DNA from 2 places in the Lutibacter profundi genome. Region 1 is predicted to be linked to the other one. Evidence: riboswitches for the same ligand, from Rfam matches in the RefSeq annotation. Region 1 holds a riboswitch; the other holds the start of a gene.
What was found. A riboswitch is a leader RNA that binds a small molecule or an ion and turns the genes downstream of it on or off. The one in region 1 is predicted to bind cobalamin.
Positions count from the first base shown of each region.

Region 2: another riboswitch for cobalamin. It lies ahead of Lupro_RS01475 (TonB-dependent receptor plug domain-containing protein); the one in region 1 lies ahead of nrdG (anaerobic ribonucleoside-triphosphate reductase activating protein).

Region 1 is NZ_CP013355.1:711,274-714,705, reverse strand. It holds partial or broken gene Lupro_RS03135 (multicopper oxidase domain-containing protein) at 1-811, shown strand, start outside; cobalamin riboswitch at 1,135-1,334, shown strand; gene nrdG (anaerobic ribonucleoside-triphosphate reductase activating protein) at 1,442-1,900, shown strand; gene nrdD (anaerobic ribonucleoside-triphosphate reductase) at 1,897-3,432, shown strand, end outside.
Region 2 is NZ_CP013355.1:323,268-326,699, reverse strand. It holds gene Lupro_RS01475 (TonB-dependent receptor plug domain-containing protein) at 1-1,689, opposite strand, end outside; cobalamin riboswitch at 1,717-1,931, opposite strand; gene Lupro_RS01470 (ABC transporter substrate-binding protein) at 1,998-3,131, shown strand; gene Lupro_RS01465 (DNA gyrase/topoisomerase IV subunit A) at 3,123-3,432, opposite strand, start outside.

The sequences.
Region 1 (3,432 bases):
CCTTACTATGATGCATCACCCAATGCATTTACACGGGCATTTTTTTAGGGTACTTAACAAAAACGGAGAATATTCTCCATTAAAACACACGGTAAATGTTCCTCCAATGGAATCAGTTACCATAGAATTTTACGGAAATGAATATGGTGATTGGTTTTTTCATTGCCATATATTATACCATTTAATGGGCGGAATGGCTCGTGTAATAAGTTATGATACGCCAAGAGATATAAGGATGAAAGGATTTCCTATTAAAACAGGAGTGGCTGAAACAGACAGATATTACTCTTGGGGATTGTTAGATATAGCTTCAAATGCAATTTCATTAAATGCCTCAACATCTAATATTCGAAATCAATTTAATATATCCTTTGAATATGGATGGAATGAGAATTTAGAAGCAGAAGTAACTTATGAATATTATTTACACGATTACTTTAGAGTATTTGGAGGTGTAAATATTGAAAATAAAATTGCAGATAATTTAGATGAATTCAATACCGTAGCTGTGGCAGGAATTCGATATTTATCACCTTATTTATTCAGTATAGATGCTCGAATTGATAGTGAATTAAGACCTCGAGTTTCAATAGGAAGAAGCATAATGCTATTCCCAAAATTTTCTGTTTTTGGTTATTATGAATATCAATTAGATTTTGGGCTAGTAAATAATTTTTCAACCGGAATTAATTATGAATCTGAAACCGTTTGGAGCGTAGGAGCAGAGTATATGCTTTCAAGAAATTTTTCTTTGATGGCAAGTTATGATAACCGATTTGGTACAGGAGGTGGTCTTTCAATAAGATTTTAAATCAATATTATTTAATAAAATAGACAATAACAAATACGAACAATAAAATAGAAGGTTTAAAATAAAATATAAATAACTTATTTTATGCGTTTTAGGTGAGTGTCTAAATTAGCTCCAGCTAAATAAATACTTTGGATAACTCTGTAAATAGCAAATTGTAGAATTAAGTAAAATAACACAAAAACACCCTGTTTAACTAACCGAATATTCATTTTAGCCTATAACCATATTTTGAAACATGCTATCAAAAAAATAATCTTTTTCTGTTAATAAGTTTTTTAATAATTTATTTTAAGTTGTACAAATTTTAAGAAAAATCCCTTTACATTTGATATGAATTTGGTTCTATTACAATAGGCAATTGTATTGGATTAAAAGGGAATTAGGTGTAAATCCTGAACTGTTCCCGCAGCTGTAAACTCTTTATGGTTTTTACATTCTTTGTCACTGTTTGCCTGATGGCAGATGGGAAGACGTAAAAACTGGAGTAAGTCAGAAGACCTGCCTCTTTCAAAAGAATGTCAAACTTTCGGGCAAAAAGTTATTGGCACGATATATTCAATTTTAGAATAACCGTACCTTTTTTGACAGAATTATTAATGACTTTTTTACTAATAAAATTTAGAAAAAATGAATTATTCTACCATTCAAATTGTACTACAAGAAGTACCTGGAGAAGTTAGTATATGTTTTAGCATTTGCGGTTGTAAAGTTCACTGTGAAGGTTGTCATTCTCCTATTTTGTGGAAAGAAAATAATGGGCAAAAACTTACTTCTACTATTTTCCAAAATACATTAATAAAATACAGCGGATTTGCCAGTTGCGTTTTGTTTATGGGTGGAGAATGGAATAAACAAGAACTTATTTCCCATTTAAAATATGCTCAAAAAAAAGGCTACAAAACATGTCTTTATTCTGGTGAAGATAAAATTGAAAAATCCATTTTAAATCATCTTACATGGATTAAAACTGGAAAATGGATATCTGAAAAAGGAGGTTTAGAAAGCCTTACAACGAATCAGAAATTTTTGGAAGTACAAACAAATAAAAAATTAAATCATTTATTCTTAAAAACTATTAAGCTATGATTAGACTATCACAAGAACAGATAAATAAAAAAATTAATTTTATTAATAACTATATTAATGCAAACAATGCTGCTGATGGTTCAAAAATAGATGCCAATGCTAATGTTTCTTCAAAAAATATTGCCACCATGGAAGCAGAACTTAACAAAGACATTAATGTACAAGTAAATAGACAATTAGTAAAAAACAAGATTGCTCAATTATTTGACAAAGACTTAGCCAATGAATATGTTAGACAAATAGAATCTCATGAAATATATGTTCATGACGAAACATCATTAAAACCATATTGTGTATCAATTAGTATGTATCCCTTTTTATTTGATGGATTAACCAAACTTGGAGGCGAAAGTAAAGCTCCGCAACATTTGGAAAGTTTTTGTGGAGAGTTTGTAAATCTAGTTTTTGCTGTTAGTTCACAGTTTGCAGGTGCTTTGGCAACAGTTGAATTTTTGTTGTATTTTGATTATTTTGCAAAAAAGGATTTTGGTGATGATTATTTAAATACAAATAAGAAGTCAGTTTTCAACCATCTTCAACATGCCGTTTACGCTATTAATCAACCAGCTGCAGCTCGTGGTTATCAATCCGTTTTTTGGAATATATCCTTGTATGATGAATTGTATTTCAATAGCATGTTTGATGATTTTGTGTTTCCTGATATGAGTAAGCCTAAATGGGATAGCCTAAAAAAAATGCAACAGTTTTTTATGAAATGGTTTAATAAAGAAAGAGAAAAAGCAGTATTAACATTTCCTGTTGTTACCGCTGCAATGCTGGTTAAGAATGGGAAGCCCGTTGATTCTGAATTTGCAGATATGTGTGCAACAGAATTAAGCGAGGGAAATTCGTTCTTTATTTATCAATCAGAAAGTGCAGACAGTTTAGCATCTTGCTGCAGATTAAGAAATGAAATTAGCGATAATACATTTAGTTACTCTCTTGGTGCTGGAGGAGTTTCAACCGGGTCAATTAATGTAATTACATTAAATATGAACCGGTTAATACAAAAAGATAAAAACCTCAAAACTGAAATAAATAAAATTCATAAGTATCAAGTTGCTTATAGAAAATTGATTGAAGAATATAAAGAAGCAGGAATGTTACCTGTTTATGATGCAGGGTTTATTTCATTAGACAAACAATTTTTAACTATTGGAATAAATGGAATGGTTGAGGCTGCTGAGAGCAAAGGAATTATAGCTAAAAATAGCATAATTTATAAAGATTTCATAACCAAACAACTAAAAGTTATCTATGATGCTAATAAAGAAGCAAAAAAACAATATGGATATATGTTTAATACCGAGTTTGTTCCAGCAGAAAATTTAGGGGTAAAAAATGCAAAATGGGATAGAGAAGATGGTTTATTTGTTCCTCGTGATTGTTACAATTCTTATTTCTACCCTGTAGAAGACTCTTCAATAAATTCTTTAGACAAAATAATGCTTCATGGAAATGAAATTATACAGTATTTAGACGGAGGTTCTGCTCTTCACCTAAATTTAGAAGAATCACCCAATAAAGAAGGT
Region 2 (3,432 bases), 390 kb from region 1:
ATCTGAAATATCGTATGAACTTAAATCACTAAAATTATCGGTTGTAGTATAAACACTACCATTATATAGTAATTGATAATAAGCTGAGAATTTCTTATAATTATAAGAAAATGTTCCTGTTATTTTATTTTTTGGCACATAAATTAATTGGTTATTTGTTTGAACATTTTTTGAAATGGTATACCCATAATTTGTTAAAAACTCAAACGTATTGTTTCCAATTTTCTTTAGTACTTCATACTTAAATTCAATGCCATAACTTTCAACTTCTTCAACATTAATAGGTGACCAAATATTATTCCTATTTGGCAACCACTTTATCATATCTTTAGAGTTGATATAATACCCTGTTAAATTAATTTTTTGAGAATTAAAATTAAAATCATTTCCTAGTTCAAATTGATATGAATTTTCAGGTTTTAAAGTAGTATTTCCGCCAGGAACCCAGTATAAATCATTAAATGTTGGTATTCTATAATTTTTTGAAGTATTTAGTTGTAACGTATAAAACTTAGTAATTTTAAAATTTGAACCTATTGAAAAAATTAATGGAACGTTGTATTGATTTGTAACTTCTGTTCTAATATTAACACCGTAATCTATTTTTGGCGTTAATTTATGATTTAACAAAAAAACAGCTGAAAATACATCTCTCTGGTTGAAACCAATATTACTACCACTTCCTTTTACACTATCATATTCTAATATTCCTTTTACTAATAAATTTGCAGATTTAAAAAATAATGAAGCATCGTATTTCACAATAAAAGTATTCACTTTTCCGAACGAAAATTGAGTGTTATTTTCGTTATTTGGATAATACTTATAGTCTTCATAAATATGTGCTAAATTTAAATTTGATGAGAATTTTTCATCTAAAAAATCAAGTACTAACAGTGTTTTGGAATCATTATTTTTGTAAGCATCTTTTGCGTTATATGTTAATGTTCCTGATAAATTTCTGTCATTTAAACTAGAATTATGAAATAATTTTAGCAGTACATTTTCATTTATAAAATACCCAGCATTAAAGTTGAAACCCAAAAAATTATAAGCTCCATTTTCATTTTTTTCACCATATCCTAAGTATTTGTAATCATTTTCAGATTTCTTATAATCAATTCCTGTAGTTATGTAACTTTTAGTAGTACCCGCACTTAATTTATATGAAGTATTTAAGGTGTTGAAACTACCATAAGAAACTTGAATCTCATTTATAAAATGATTGTAAAAATGAAAAGAATTGTTGAGGTGTATGCTACCTCCAATAGCACCACTACCGTATTGTACTGAACTCCCACCTCTTTTAACAGTTATCTCATTGTAATTAACTATTGAAACGTTGTTAAAATCTGTTTGTCCTGTTAACTGAGAATTTATATTTATACCATTCCAAATAACTGCAGTTTGTGATGCATTTGTACCTCTAAATGATGGTGAAGAAATCATTCCATAACCATTTGTCTTGAAATAAATTAACGTATTTAAATTGAGTAAATCAGTTAATGAGGTTTGTGTTTTAATTACAGAATCTAAAATTTCATTCACATTGTATCCTGCAGAAAATTTCTTCAATTTAACATCACTTAAAACAACAATATCTAGGGCTACAATTGAATCTTTTTGCCCATAAGAGCTCCAATTATTAATAAGAAATAAAAAAAATAAAAATCTGCTAAACTGTTTCATACCTAATTTACTTTTCTCCCGAAAGTGTTAATTAAAATGATTTTGGCAGGTCTCCTGGCTTGCGTATTGTTATTCACCTTCCCATTCAAAAAAACTGAACAGTGGTTATAAAGTTTAATAACAACCATCGAAAAAATTCGACAAAGCTTACAGTTGCGGGTACAGCTTCGGTTTCTAACCGAATTCCCTTTTAATTTATTTATACAGAAGCATAAATAAAAACCATAATCGGCAACAAATTTAATTAATTAAGACCAATTTGTACCATTAAATATATAAAATATTACATTTGTAAAAATTAATTTTTAATGAAACTATTTGTCATAAAATTTTTAACATCCATATTTTTCCTATTACTTATTTATTCTTGTAAAAAGAACGAAAACAAAAATTCTTTTAATGGAGAAAACACTGTTGATAACGCTATAAAATACGCAAAAGGCTTTGAGATTAAACATTATAAAAAATACACTAAACTTAGTATAAAAGCTCCTTACCAAAACTCAAAAGAAACTTTTGAATATATATTGACTGATTCATTGGGTAAAAAGCAGTTAAATACCTTAAAAACACCATTACAATCAATTGTAGTAACTAGTACTACACATATCCCTATGTTAGAATTGTTAGGTGTTGAAACTAAATTAGTTGGATTTCCAAACACTAAATATATTTCATCAAAAAAAACAAGGGTATTAATTAAAAATGGTGACATAAAAGAGCTAGGGAATGAAGAAAATATAAATACTGAATTATTACTTGAGTTACAACCAGATGCTGTAATAGGGTTTTCTATAACTAGCAACAATAAAATGTTTAATATTATTCAAAAATTTGGAATTCCTGTGCTCCTAAATGGTGACTGGTTAGAAGAAACTCCTCTAGGCAGGGCTGAATGGATTAAGTTTTTTGGTGTATTATTTAATAAAGAACGTGAAGCTGATAGTATATTCAAAAACATTGAAAAAAATTATTTAAATGCCAAATCTATTGCTTTAAAAGCTGAAAAAATACCGACTATTATTTCTGGTGGACTTTTTAAAGATATTTGGAATTTACCTGCAGGTAACAGTTTTGAAGCTACTTTTTTACAGGATGCGAATACTAATTATTTATGGAAAAATTCTAAAGGAAAAGGAAGCCTTTCTTTAAATATTGAAAATGTTTTTGAAAAAGGAAAAGACGCCGAATTATGGATTTCTCCCAGTTATTACAAAACTATGGAACAACTTAAAAATGCCAATAGTATTTACGCTAAATTTAACGCTTTTCAACATCATAATATTTTTACATTTGTTAATAAAAAAGGTGAAAAAGGAGGTGTTCTTTATTTTGAATTAGCTCCTGCCCGACCCGATTTAGTATTGAAAGATATTATTAAAATGGCACATCCAGAATTATTAAAAGACTATGAGTTTACTTTTTATGAGAAATTAAAATAGTGTTATCTGTCCATCATCTTCTTTTGTGGCATTATCAACATCTTTACCTCTCTTTAAATTAGTTTGATTGTTTTCAGCTGTTTTCTCTACACTGTTACTATCAATTATCTCTTCATCATTTACTTCTACATTTTCAATTATTGGAGGTTCATAAGGTAATGGCTCTAATAAATTCACTTGTTTCATCTTATCTGTAGTTAATTGATTACCAAGCGCTTTAATACCTTTAACAGCAATAAATTCTTCAAAATTAATAGTTATAGGTTCTAAACTACGTTTTGAAAAAATAATTTCAGCCATT